One region of the Shimwellia blattae DSM 4481 genome, then DNA from elsewhere that is predicted to be linked to it. Evidence: predicted binding sites of a transcription regulator. Region 1 holds the regulator's gene; each other region holds the start of a gene.
The links. Region 1 encodes PurR, which represses purine synthesis genes. Its sites were predicted from a motif close to CANGCAAACGTTTGCNTG; they were not measured.

Region 2: the regulator PurR is predicted to act here: its motif matches at 1,401-1,418, upstream of purE (5-(carboxyamino)imidazole ribonucleotide mutase).
Region 3: the regulator PurR is predicted to act here: its motif matches at 1,869-1,886, upstream of purH (bifunctional phosphoribosylaminoimidazolecarboxamide formyltransferase/IMP cyclohydrolase).

The regions. Positions count from the first base shown of each region.
Region 1 covers NC_017910.1:2,347,263-2,351,688, forward strand. The annotation lists gene sodB (superoxide dismutase [Fe]) at 1-537, shown strand, start outside; gene EBL_RS11075 (MFS transporter) at 602-1,768, opposite strand; gene cydH (cytochrome bd-I oxidase subunit CydH) at 2,018-2,107, opposite strand; gene purR (HTH-type transcriptional repressor PurR) at 2,400-3,425, shown strand; gene punR (DNA-binding transcriptional activator PunR) at 3,422-4,354, opposite strand.
Region 2 covers NC_017910.1:2,893,518-2,897,943, forward strand. The annotation lists gene ppiB (peptidylprolyl isomerase B) at 142-636, shown strand; gene lpxH (UDP-2,3-diacylglucosamine diphosphatase) at 640-1,368, shown strand; gene purE (5-(carboxyamino)imidazole ribonucleotide mutase) at 1,503-2,012, shown strand; gene purK (5-(carboxyamino)imidazole ribonucleotide synthase) at 2,009-3,076, shown strand; gene mnmH (tRNA 2-selenouridine(34) synthase MnmH) at 3,202-4,320, shown strand; gene EBL_RS13620 (porin) at 4,354-4,426, opposite strand, start outside.
Region 3 covers NC_017910.1:3,831,871-3,836,296, reverse strand. The annotation lists gene purD (phosphoribosylamine--glycine ligase) at 1-153, opposite strand, end outside; gene purH (bifunctional phosphoribosylaminoimidazolecarboxamide formyltransferase/IMP cyclohydrolase) at 169-1,758, opposite strand; rRNA gene EBL_RS17930 (16S ribosomal RNA) at 2,349-3,890, shown strand; tRNA gene EBL_RS17925 (tRNA-Glu) at 3,975-4,050, shown strand; rRNA gene EBL_RS17920 (23S ribosomal RNA) at 4,229-4,426, shown strand, end outside.

The DNA.
Region 1 (4,426 bases):
GCACCGCACATTTCCGCTGAAACCATCGAATATCACTACGGTAAACACCACCAGACCTACGTCACCAACCTCAATAACCTGGTGAAAGGCACGGCGTTCGAAGGGAAAACCCTTGAAGAGATCATCCGCAGCGCTGAAGGCGGTGTCTTTAACAACGCCGCACAAGTCTGGAACCACACCTTCTACTGGAACTGCCTGGCGCCAAATGCAGGCGGTGAGCCGAAAGGTGCGCTGCTCAGCGCGATTAACGCCGCGTTTGGTGACTTCGCCAGCTTTAAACAGCAGTTTACAGATGCCGCGACCAAAAACTTCGGCTCCGGCTGGACCTGGCTGGTAAAACGCCCGGATGGCTCACTGGCTATCGTGTCTACCTCTAACGCCGGTACTCCGCTGACTACCGATGCCACCCCGCTGCTGACCGTAGACGTCTGGGAGCACGCGTACTATATCGACTACCGCAACGCGCGTGCCGGCTACCTGGATCACTTCTGGGCGCTGGTTAACTGGGATTTCGTGGCGAAAAACCTCGCTGCCTGAGTCTGACCGGCTGACAGCAAAACGGAGAGCCTGGGCTCTCCGTTTTTATTTGCCTGAGTGGCACTTATTCCGCTTCACATACCGGCTGCGCACCGGGCCGGGCGGCCATCACTACCAGTAACAACCCGGCAGCGGCAATCATCGCCCCGGCAACCGGCACCATGCTGTAACCCAGCCCGCCGGAAATCACCGCCCCGCCTGCGGCGGCCCCCAGCGCATTACCCAGATTAAAAGCCCCAATATTCACCGAAGAGGACAACCCGGGCGCTTCACTGGCAACGCGCATCACGCGCATCTGCAACGGTGGCACTACCGCAAAGGTTGCCGCCCCCCAGATAACCATCGCCACGGCGGCCCCGACTTCACTGCGCGCCAGCCACGGGATCGCCAGCATGATAACCATCAGCAGCAGCAGGAAGCCTTTCAGCGTTCCGGTTACCGAACGATCCGCCAGCCGCCCGCCAAGATAGTTCCCGAGGGAGAAGCCAACACCGATCAGCACCAGCATCGCAGTAACAAACCCGGCAGAGGCGTGGGTAATGGTCCCCAGCACCGGCGCGATATAGGTATAGAGGGTAAACATCGCCCCGGCCCCCAGTACCGTGGTCAGTAACGCGCTGAGCACCTGCGGGCGCATCAGTACAGCCAGCTCACTTTTCACATCCGGCCGCTGCCCGGCACCACCGGCAGGCAGGGAGAGGTAAAGGCTTAACATCGCCACCAGCCCCAGCCCTGCGGTCGCCAGAAACGACATGCGCCAGCCAATCACATTCCCCATCCAGGTGGCCGCCGGGACCCCGCCAATATTGGCAATCGTCAGCCCCATAAACATGGTGGCAACCGCACTGGCCTGCTTCTCTTTTGCCACCAGGCTTGCCGCCACCACAGACCCCAGACCAAAGAATGCCCCGTGGTTCAGGCTGGTGATTATTCTGGACACCATCAGCGTGGCGTAGCCGGGCGACAGCGCCGACAACACATTACCAAGGGTGAAGATAGCCATCAGCAACAGCAGGGCATTACGCCTGCCGCGCTGGGCCAGCAGCAGTGTCATCAGCGGTGCACCCACCATAACCCCGATGGCATAAGCGCTGATAAGCATACCCGCCGTAGGGATAGACACCCCAACGCCCTGGGCGATGACCGGTAACAGCCCCATGGGGGAAAACTCAGTGGTGCCGATACCAAAAGCGCCAATAGCCAGCGCCAGAAGTGGAAAATTAATTTTCATGAATAACTCCGGTCAGGGGGAGACAGCCATTGCCGGACAGCAACGCTCGCCGTGAAAACCCCGGATAGACAGTGATAAATCCCAGATGTTAAAAAACTGTTCAGCATCATCTCAGCAGATGACCTGAAGAAAAAGCCGCATTTATGGAAAAGAGTATTGCTCAGTCAGGAAAAATCCGGTGCGGGTGTTGCGCAAAACCGCCAGGAAGCGCGGCACCTGTTACCGGTGTGCCGCGGCCTGTTGCGCAATTTAGTGCAGAATAGCGGTGAATGCTGCGGCGACAATCAGCCCCAGTGCGACCACCGTCGTCACTAATGCGTATCTCAGCTCTGTGCTCATCTCTTGCTCCTTTTGCTCCCCGGGGGGAGACGGGTGAGTTATTTATCGCGGTAATCGTTAAAAATATTACCTGATTTTTCACTAAACTGCATTTTCCCTCTTCCCCTTTTAGCCAGGATCGTCCACAATCCCCCGCTAATTTATGACGAACTATCTATTTACGCCCTTTCGCATTTTTGCGTTGACTTCCCCGGCCCGGCCCAACCAGAGAGTTGCGGCATCCGCTAAGGAAACGCAAACGATTACCCGGCTACTTTTCAACGGGTCAGGACAGGGGCCGGAGTAATACTTCATGGCGACAATTAAAGATGTGGCGAAACGCGCAAACGTTTCCACCACAACCGTATCACATGTGATTAACAAAACCCGGTTTGTTGCGGAAGAGACACGCAACGCGGTATGGGCAGCCATTAAAGAGCTACATTACTCACCCAGCGCCGTCGCCCGTAGCCTGAAGGTGAATCACACGAAATCGATCGGTCTGCTGGCCACCAGCAGTGAAGCGCCCTACTTTGCTGAGATCATTGAAGCGGTAGAAAAAAACTGTTTTGCCCGCGGCTATACGCTGATCCTCGGCAACGCCTGGAATAACCAGGAAAAACAGCGCGCCTATTTGTCCATGATGGCTCAGAAACGGGTCGATGGCCTGATGGTTATGTGTTCAGAATATCCCCAGTCACTGCTCGCCATGCTGGAGGAGTATCGCCATATTCCGATGGTGGTCATGGACTGGGGCGAAGCCAAAGCCGATTTTACCGACTCCGTGATTGATAACGCCTTCCAGGGCGGTTATATCGCCGGGCGCTATCTGATTGAGCGCGGCCACCGGGAGATCGGGGTTATTCCCGGGCCCCTGGAGCGCAATACCGGGGCCGGCAGGCTGGCCGGGTTCCGTAAAGCCCTGGAAGAGGCGCTGATCACCCTGCCGGAACACTGGATTGTCCAGGGCGACTTTGAGCCGGAGTCCGGCTACCGGGCCATGCAGCAGTTGCTGGCCTCATCCCAGCGCCCGACGGCGGTTTTCTGTGGCGGCGACGCTATGGCCATGGGGGCTATCTGTGCCGCGGATGAAATGGGCCTGCGCGTGCCGCAGGATATTTCAGTGATCGGGTACGATAATATCCGCCACTCCCGCTACTTTACCCCGGCGCTGACCACGGTCCACCAGCCGAAAGATTCCCTGGGGGAGACGGCCTTTAATATGCTGCTCGATCGCATCATTAATAAGCGCGAAGACTCCAGAACCATCGAGGTGCACCCCCGTCTGGTGGAGCGCCGTTCAGTGGCCGATGGCCCGTTCCTCGATTATCGCCGTTAATCCCCCGTCGGTGCCGGTTCTTCCGGCACCCGCAGCCACTCCTGATTCAGGGTGGCGCTGTCCCCCAGATACTCCAGCAGCCAGCTCAGGGCCGGTGACGACTCCTGTTGTTGCCAGGTGAGGCAGCAGGCCGCATCCGGGAAGGGATTTTCCAGCGTCAGTATCCGCCACTCCCCGCTGTTCACCCGGGGGGCGGCAATATGCTCCGGGACCATACCAATACATAACCCGTCACTGATACAGGCCACCCCGGCGGCCCAGTCCGGCGCCACCAGCCGCCGCTGGTTATCCAGCAGCCAGGTGGTGCGTTTGGGCAGGGAGCGGGAGGTATCTTCCAGCACCAGTGAAGGCCAGTTGCGCAGGGTGTCGTCCCCCAGGCGCGTGGTGACCTGGGCCAGCGGGTGGTGGCTGGCGACCACACAGTGCCAGCGCAGCATACCCATATCCCGGAAGGCATAGCGCCCCCCCACGGGGATGGCCCGGGTCGCGCCAATGGCCGCCTCAACCCGGCCATCTGCCAGCGCATCCCATACCCCGTTAAACACCTCCAGAGAGACCAGCAGCTCCACATCAGGAAAGTGGCGGTAGAAATCACACACCAGCTGGCTGGTGCGCGCCGGGCGGACAATGTTATCCACCGCAATCGCCAGCTGACCACGCCAGCCGTTGGCTATCTGCTGGCACTGCTGGCGGGTGGCAATCATTTTTTTGATAACGCCGCGCCCTTCCTGCAGGAAATAGCGCCCCGCAGGGGTGAGTTCCACATCCCGGTGGCGGCGAATAAACAGCGGCACGGCCAGCCACTCTTCCAGTTGCCGGACCGTATAACTGATGGCCGAAGGCACCCGGTGCAGCTCCTGAGCAGCTGCGCTAAAGCTGCCATTACGGGCGACTGCATCCACCACTTCCAGCGCGTATTCTGACCACATAATTTGCCTTGAAAATTTTTGAATGGAGCTGGCAAATATTAGCGTTTCACAAGCCGGGTTGCACTCCTTACA
Region 2 (4,426 bases), 550 kb from region 1:
TAAGCGAATATCTTAACCCATAAATCTGTTTCCGGGCCATGTTTTGCAAGATGATCAGGGTGGGCAAGATGTGTTATAAAACCAGCTACGCTGGCCTGCCATCGCGGGCCCGGGCAATTGTTAACCCAACAGGATGCAAACATGGTTACTTTTCATACCAACCACGGCGATATCGTCATTAAAACTTTCGATAAAGAAGCGCCGATTACCGTTAAAAACTTCCTGGATTACTGCCGCGAAGGTTTTTACAACAACACCATTTTCCACCGTGTGATCAATGGTTTTATGGTCCAGGGCGGCGGTTTTGAACCGGGAATGAAGCAGAAAGAGACCAAAGACGCTATCCAGAACGAAGCCAACAACGGCCTGAAGAACACCCGCGGTACGCTGGCAATGGCCCGTACCCAGGCACCGCACTCTGCAACTGCCCAGTTCTTTATCAACGTGGTGGATAACGACTTCCTGAACTTCAGCGGTGAAAGCCTCCAGGGCTGGGGCTACTGTGTCTTCGCCGAAGTGGTTGAAGGTATGGATGTGGTCGACAAGATCAAAGCGGTTGCGACTGGCCGCAGCGGCATGCACCAGGATGTGCCTAAAGATGACGTGATCATCGAAAGCGTTACCGTCAGCGAATAAGCTGTGTCCACGCTGTTTATCGCAGATTTACATCTGTGTGAAGAAGAACCGGCGATCACCGCCGGTTTTCTGCGTTTTCTGGCCGGGCGCGCCCGCAACGCCGATGCGCTCTACATTCTGGGGGATCTGTTTGAAGCCTGGATAGGCGACGACAACCTCACCCCACTCCACCAGACCATCGCCCGGGCTATTCACGCCCTGGTCAGTAGCGGTGTGCCCTGCTATTTCATCCACGGCAACCGGGATTTCCTGGTCGGCAGGCGTTTTTCCCGGGAAAGCGGCATGATCCTGCTCCCGGAGGTCCAGCGCCTGAATCTGTATGGCCGGGAGCTGCTTATCATGCACGGCGACACCCTCTGTACCGACGATACCGGCTACCAGGCATTTCGTAAAAAAGTGCATAACCCGTGGATCCAGCGACTGTTTCTTGCCCTGCCACTGGCCCTGCGCCGCCGTATTGCCGCGCGCATGCGCGCCAACAGTCAGGCGGCCAACAGCCAGAAGTCCGTTGGGATTATGGACGTCAACCCCGGGGCCGTAGTGGCCGTGATGGAGCAATACCAGGTGCAGTGGCTGATCCACGGCCATACTCACCGCCCGGCCATCCACACCCTGCAGGCTAACGGCAAACCCGCCTGGCGCGCTGTGCTGGGGGCCTGGCACCAGGAAGGCTCGCTTATCGAGGTCACCCCGCAGAATACCGAGCTGCAGTTTTTCCCTTTTCAGGTTTAGAGCCATCAGGGCTTTTTCCCGCTGATCATCGCCACGCAACCGTTTTCCCTGGCCGTTTTACGTGCTATTCTCATGCTCTCTCAAAACAACGCCCACGTTGTTTTGCTTGCACATCCACAGGAGTTTTAAGACCCATGTCTGCCAACCAGACCCCGGCTCGTATCGCCATTGTGATGGGCTCCAGAAGTGACTGGGCCACCATGCAATTTGCTGCAGAGATTCTCGATCTGCTTGATATTTCCTACCATACGGAAGTGGTTTCCGCCCACCGCACCCCGGATAAGCTGTTCAGCTTCGCCGAACAGGCCCGGGACAACGGTTATCAGGTGATCATTGCCGGCGCTGGCGGTGCGGCCCATCTGCCGGGGATGATTGCGGCAAAAACCCTGGTGCCGGTATTGGGTGTACCGGTACAGAGCGCCGCCCTGAGCGGGGTAGACAGTCTGTACTCCATTGTGCAGATGCCGCGCGGGATCCCGGTAGGCACCCTGGCGATTGGTAAAGCCGGTGCCGCCAATGCCGCCCTGCTGGCAGCCCAGATCCTCGCCACCCACGATAGCGCACTGCTGGCCCGCCTCAGCGCCTGGCGCCAGCAGCAGACCGATGACGTGCTGAACAACCCGGACCCGCGGGAGGGCGCATAATGCAGGTGTGTGTTCTTGGTAACGGCCAGCTTGGCCGGATGCTGCGCCAGGCCGGAGAGCCGCTGGGGATCAGCGTTTACCCGGTTGGCCTGGATGCCGAGCCCGGGGCCGTGCCCTTTAAGCAGAGTGTTATCACCGCCGAGATCGAGCGCTGGCCAGAGACCCCCCTCACCCGGGAGCTGGCGCAACATAACGCCTTCGTTAACCGCGACGTTTTCCCGATAATCGCCGACCGGTTAACCCAGAAACAGCTGTTTGATAAGCTCGGCCTGGCGACCGCCCCCTGGCAGCCGCTTTCCTCCGCCGCACAGTGGCCGGAGATTTTTGCCCGCCTGGGTGAGCTGGCTATTGTGAAACGCCGCACCGGTGGCTATGACGGGCGCGGCCAGTGGCGCCTGGGCCCCGCAGATACCGCACAGTTACCCGCAGACTGCTACGGGGAGTGCATTGTCGAGCAGGGAATTAACTTCTCCGGCGAGGTATCACTGGTGGGTGCCCGTGACCGCAGCGGCCATACGGTCTTCTACCCCCTGACCCACAACCTGCATCAGGACGGGATCCTGCGCGCAAGCGTGGCGTTTCCTCTGGTTGATATTGCCCGGCAGCAGCAGGCTGAATCTATGCTCAGCGCCATCATGCATGAGCTGGACTATGTGGGCGTGATGGCGATGGAGTGCTTTATCACACCCGGCGGGCTGCTGATTAACGAGCTGGCCCCCCGGGTACACAACAGCGGCCACTGGACCCAGAACGGTGCCTCCATCAGCCAGTTTGAGCTGCACCTGCGCGCGATCCTCGGCCTGCCCCTGCCCCCGCCGGTGGTGAAGGGCGTGTCCGTGATGGTTAACCTGATTGGCACCGCCGTGAATTACGACTGGCTCAAACTGCCCCTGGTCAACCTCCACTGGTATGACAAAGAAGTCCGCCCGGGGCGCAAAGTGGGCCACCTGAATCTGAACGACACCGATACCGACCGGTTAAGCGCCACCCTTGAGGCGCTCACGCCGCTGCTGCCGGCGGACTACCACAGCGCCATCCAGTGGGCGCGCCAGAAACTGCAATAATCCTCTGCGGCGGGTTTTCCCGCCGTTTAATCGTTGCATCCTGCCCCCGGCCCCCGGTAAAATTTCCGCTCTTCATTTTCCGGAGCCTGTCGGCTCCGGCACGCCAGGTTTGGCAAGGTCTGTTCATGGTTCAGGATTTATCAGCACGCCCGGACACCCGGGACTATCACCATCTCTTACTGGCGCAAGTACCGCTTATTGATGTGCGCGCCCCTGTAGAGTTCGCCCAGGGCGCCCTGCCGGGTGCCCGTAACCTGCCGCTCATGTCCGACGAGGAGCGGGCCGCCGTGGGGCGCTGCTATAAACAGCAGGGCCAGCAGCAGGCCGTGACCCTGGGCCATTCGCTGGTCCAGGGGGATTACCGGGCCACGCGTATCGCCAGTTGGCTGGATTTCTGCGCCCGCCACCCGGAGGGCTACCTGTGCTGCGCCCGGGGCGGAATGCGCTCGCATATTGTGCAGCAATGGCTGGCGGAAAACGGCGTTCACTATCCGCTGGTGGAAGGCGGCTACCGGGCACTGCGCCAGTACGCGGTTGACGCTATCGCCCGCCTGGCGCAACAGCCGATGCTGCTGGTCAGCGGCAATACCGGCTGCGGTAAGACAGATATGATAAACAGCCAGCCTACCGGTATCGATCTGGAAGGGCTGGCCCGCCACCGGGGCTCTTCCTTTGGCCGCACACTTGAGCAGCAGCCCTCCCAGGCCAGTTTTGAAAACCAGCTCGCTATCCGGCTGCTACAGGGGCACCAGCAGCACGGCAACCGCCCGACATTTCGCTGGGTCATTGAGGATGAAGGGCTGACCATCGGCTCGCGCCATATTCCGGCGGTTTTCCACCAGCAGATGCGCCTGGCGCCGATCGTGGTGATAAGCGATCCCTTTGAGCTGCGTCTGGAGCGGTTAACCGAACAGTATTTTGTGGCGATGCGGCGTGATTTCATCGCCCTTGAGGGTGAGCAGCAGGGCTGGGAGAGTTACTGCGCCTATTTGCGCCACGGTCTGGAGGCCATCCGTAAGCGGCTGGGGCTTGAGCGTTTTACCCGCTGCCTGGCGGCGCTGGAGAGCGCCCTGGAGCTTCAGCAACGCACGGAAGACTGCCGGGGTCACTGGCAGTGGCTGGTGCCGCTGTTACAGGATTACTACGATCCGATGTATAAATATCAGCTGGAAAAACGCAGTGGGCAGATTGTGATGCGGGGGGATTACCATCAGGTCGCGGAGTGGCTGGCCAGCAACGCGTAAAAACATCCCCCGCACAAGGCGGGGGAAGGCGCATCAGAAGTCGTAACGTACACGAACGAGGTTCATGTCGCCCTGATCATCCGTGCTGGAGGTAAAGACGTGTTCG
Region 3 (4,426 bases), 1.5 Mb from region 1:
TGTCGGGCTGATATCCACATTGCGCAGTGCCGGCTCCAGCGCCGTACCGGCGTTACCCGGCGCGACAAACACCGTTTTTACCAGAGGGGAGCGGGCGGCTTTCCAGGCCAGGGCGTGCTCCCGCCCGCCGTTACCAATAACTAATACTTTCATGGTGTCGCTCCCTGATTAATGGCGGAAGTGGCGCATACTGGTGAAGATCATGGCAATGCCGTGCTCGTCGGCCGCGGCAATCACTTCTTCATCACGAATGGAGCCACCCGGCTGAATAACACAGGTCACGCCCACTTCTGCGGCCGCGTCGATACCGTCACGGAACGGGAAGAAGGCGTCAGAAGCCATGGCCGAGCCTTTCACTTCCAGGCCTTCATCCGCGGCTTTGATTCCGGCAATTTTAGCCGAGTAGACCCGGCTCATCTGGCCGGCGCCAATGCCGATGGTCATATTCTCTTTGGCGTAGACGATGGCGTTAGATTTCACGAACTTCGCCACCTTCCAGCAGAACAGGGCATCACGCAGCTCCTGCGCGGTAGGCTGGCGTTTGGTGACCACGTGCAGCTCCTCTGCGCTGACCATACCCAGATCGCGCTCCTGAACCAGCAGGCCGCCATTCACCCGTTTGAAATCCAGGCCCGGCACCCGCTGCTGCCATTCACCACAGCGCAGCACGCGCACGTTTTGTTTGGTGGCGGTAATTTTCAGCGCCTCTTCACTAACGGACGGGGCAATAATCACTTCCACAAACTGGCGCGAGACGATGGCCTGGGCGGTTTCGGCATCCAGCTCGCGGTTAAAGGCAATAATGCCGCCGAAAGCAGAGGTCGGATCGGTCTTCCAGGCGCGGTTATAGGCGTCCAGAATGGAGCCGTCTACCGCCACACCGCACGGGTTGGCGTGTTTGACTATCACGCAGGCGGGCTGATCAAACTCTTTGACACATTCCAGCGCCGCATCGGTATCGGCAATGTTGTTGTAGGAGAGCGCCTTGCCCTGCAACTGCTCTGCCGTGGCAACGGAGGCTTCCTGAACCTGCTCTTCAATATAGAAGGCGGCCTGCTGGTGGCTGTTCTCGCCGTAGCGCATATCCTGCTTCTTAATAAAGTTCAGGTTCAGGGTACGCGGGAAGTAGCCGGAAACATCGCTGGTATCCCCGTGGTACGGCGGCACCATACGGCCAAAGTAGTTGGCGATCATGCTGTCGTAGGCGGCGGTATGTTCGAAGGCTTTGATGGCGAGATCAAAACGGGTTTCCAGCGTCAGGGAACCGTCGTTGGCATCCATCTCTTTAATAATGGCGTTGTAGTCACTGCTCTTGACCACAATGGCCACATCTTTATGGTTCTTGGCGGCGGAGCGCACCATGGTAGGCCCGCCGATATCGATATTCTCAACCGCATCTTCCAGGGAGCAGCCCGGGCGGGCAACGGTCTGGGCGAAGGGGTAGAGGTTGACCACAACCATATCAATAGGGGAGATAGCGTGCTGCGCCATGATGTCGTCATCCTGGCCACGGCGGCCGAGAATGCCGCCATGCACTTTCGGGTGCAGGGTTTTGACGCGTCCGTCCATCATTTCCGGGAAGCCGGTGTAGTCAGACACTTCGGTAACAGGCAGGCCAGCATCTGCCAGCAGGCGGGCAGTACCGCCGGTGGAGAGCAGCTCAACGCCGCGTTGGGAGAGCGCCTGAGCAAATTCGACGATACCGGCTTTGTCAGAAACACTGAGCAGCGCGCGGCGGACTGGACGACGTTGTTGCATGGTATTAAATCCCCGGGATTTGAACATTACAGAGAGCGTTAGCTGAGTTTTTACCGATAAAAACTCAGCTAACGCCCCGAAAGGGGCATTCTTATCAGTGAGCGCATTGTAACGAAAACGTTTGCGTAACGCTCGCGAATTTTTCTGTTTCTCCGTTAATGATAAAAACGGGCTATCCCTGTGGATAAAACAGTGCATAAACGGGTATAAAGCGGGGTTTTGCTGGGGAATGCAGCAGTCAGTCATTTTTGTGCAATCTTTCTGTTGCAGGCGGCGCAGAACTCCCTATAATGCGCCTCCATCGACACGGCAGCTGTGACAGACATCACGGCAAACAGCGGTGAAGATTGAAGAGAAAGCCTGAAAATAACGGTTGACTCTGAAAAAGGAAAGCGTAACATACGCCACCTCGCGACAGAGCGCTAAGCGCGTCGCACTGCTCTTTAACAATTTATCAGACAATCTGTGTGGGCACTCTAAGGCACTGATATCTTAACGTCGCAAGACGAAAAATGATTATCAAGTCTCAAGAGTGACTAACAGTTAATTCATTACGAATAAACAGTTTAATTCTTTGAGCATCAAACTTTGAATTGAAGAGTTTGATCATGGCTCAGATTGAACGCTGGCGGCAGGCTTAACACATGCAAGTCGAACGGTAACAGGAATCAGCTTGCTGATTCGCTGACGAGTGGCGGACGGGTGAGTAATGTCTGGGAAACTGCCTGATGGAGGGGGATAACTACTGGAAACGGTAGCTAATACCGCATAATGTCGCAAGACCAAAGTGGGGGACCTTCGGGCCTCATACCATCGGATGTGCCCAGATGGGATTAGCTAGTAGGTGGGGTAACGGCTCACCTAGGCGACGATCCCTAGCTGGTCTGAGAGGATGACCAGCCACACTGGAACTGAGACACGGTCCAGACTCCTACGGGAGGCAGCAGTGGGGAATATTGCACAATGGGCGCAAGCCTGATGCAGCCATGCCGCGTGTATGAAGAAGGCCTTCGGGTTGTAAAGTACTTTCAGCGGGGAGGAAGGGATTAAGGTTAATAACCTTAGTCATTGACGTTACCCGCAGAAGAAGCACCGGCTAACTCCGTGCCAGCAGCCGCGGTAATACGGAGGGTGCAAGCGTTAATCGGAATTACTGGGCGTAAAGCGCACGCAGGCGGTTGATTAAGTCAGATGTGAAATCCCCGGGCTTAACCTGGGAACTGCATTTGAAACTGGTCAGCTTGAGTCTCGTAGAGGGGGGTAGAATTCCAGGTGTAGCGGTGAAATGCGTAGAGATCTGGAGGAATACCGGTGGCGAAGGCGGCCCCCTGGACGAAGACTGACGCTCAGGTGCGAAAGCGTGGGGAGCAAACAGGATTAGATACCCTGGTAGTCCACGCCGTAAACGATGTCAACTTGGAAGTTGTGGTCTTGAACCGTGGCTTCCGGAGCTAACGCGTTAAGTTGACCGCCTGGGGAGTACGGCCGCAAGGTTAAAACTCAAATGAATTGACGGGGGCCCGCACAAGCGGTGGAGCATGTGGTTTAATTCGATGCAACGCGAAGAACCTTACCTGGTCTTGACATCCATAGAACTTGGCAGAGATGCCTTGGTGCCTTCGGGAGCTATGAGACAGGTGCTGCATGGCTGTCGTCAGCTCGTGTTGTGAAATGTTGGGTTAAGTCCCGCAACGAGCGCAACCCCTATCCTCTGTTGCCAGCACTTCGGGTGGGAACTCAGGGGAGACTGCCAGTGATAAACTGGAGGAAGGTGGGGATGACGTCAAGTCATCATGGCCCTTACGACCAGGGCTACACACGTGCTACAATGGCGCATACAAAGAGAAGCGACCTCGCGAGAGCAAGCGGATCTCATAAAGTGCGTCGTAGTCCGGATTGGAGTCTGCAACTCGACTCCATGAAGTCGGAATCGCTAGTAATCGTGGATCAGAATGCCACGGTGAATACGTTCCCGGGCCTTGTACACACCGCCCGTCACACCATGGGAGTGGGTTGCAAAAGAAGTAGGTAGCTTAACCTTCGGGAGGGCGCTTACCACTTTGTGATTCATGACTGGGGTGAAGTCGTAACAAGGTAACCGTAGGGGAACCTGCGGTTGGATCACCTCCTTACCTTAAAGATACAACCTTTTAGTGCTCACACAGATTGTCTGATGAAAGTAGAGAAGCAAGGCGTCTTGCGAACGAGACTACAGTGTCCCCTTCGTCTAGAGGCCCAGGACACCGCCCTTTCACGGCGGTAACAGGGGTTCGAATCCCCTAGGGGACGCCACTTGCTGGTATGTAAGTGAAAGTTGCGTGCCGATATATCTCAAAACTGACTTGCAAGAGTCATGTTTGAGATATTTGCTCTTTAAAAATCTGGAACAAGCTGAAAATTGAAACAATAAACGCGTAAGCGTTTATGAGTCTCTCAAATTATCACACCTGAAGACATCTTCGGGTTGTGAGGTTAAGCGACTAAGCGTACACGGTGGATGCCCTGGCAGTCAGAGGCGATGAAGGACGTGCTAATCTGCGAAAAGCGCCGGCGAGGTGATATGAACCTTTGACCCGGCGATGTCCGAATGGGGAAACCCAGTGTGATTCGTCACACTATCGTTAGCTGAATACATAGGCTAACGAGGCGAACCGGGGGAACTGAAACA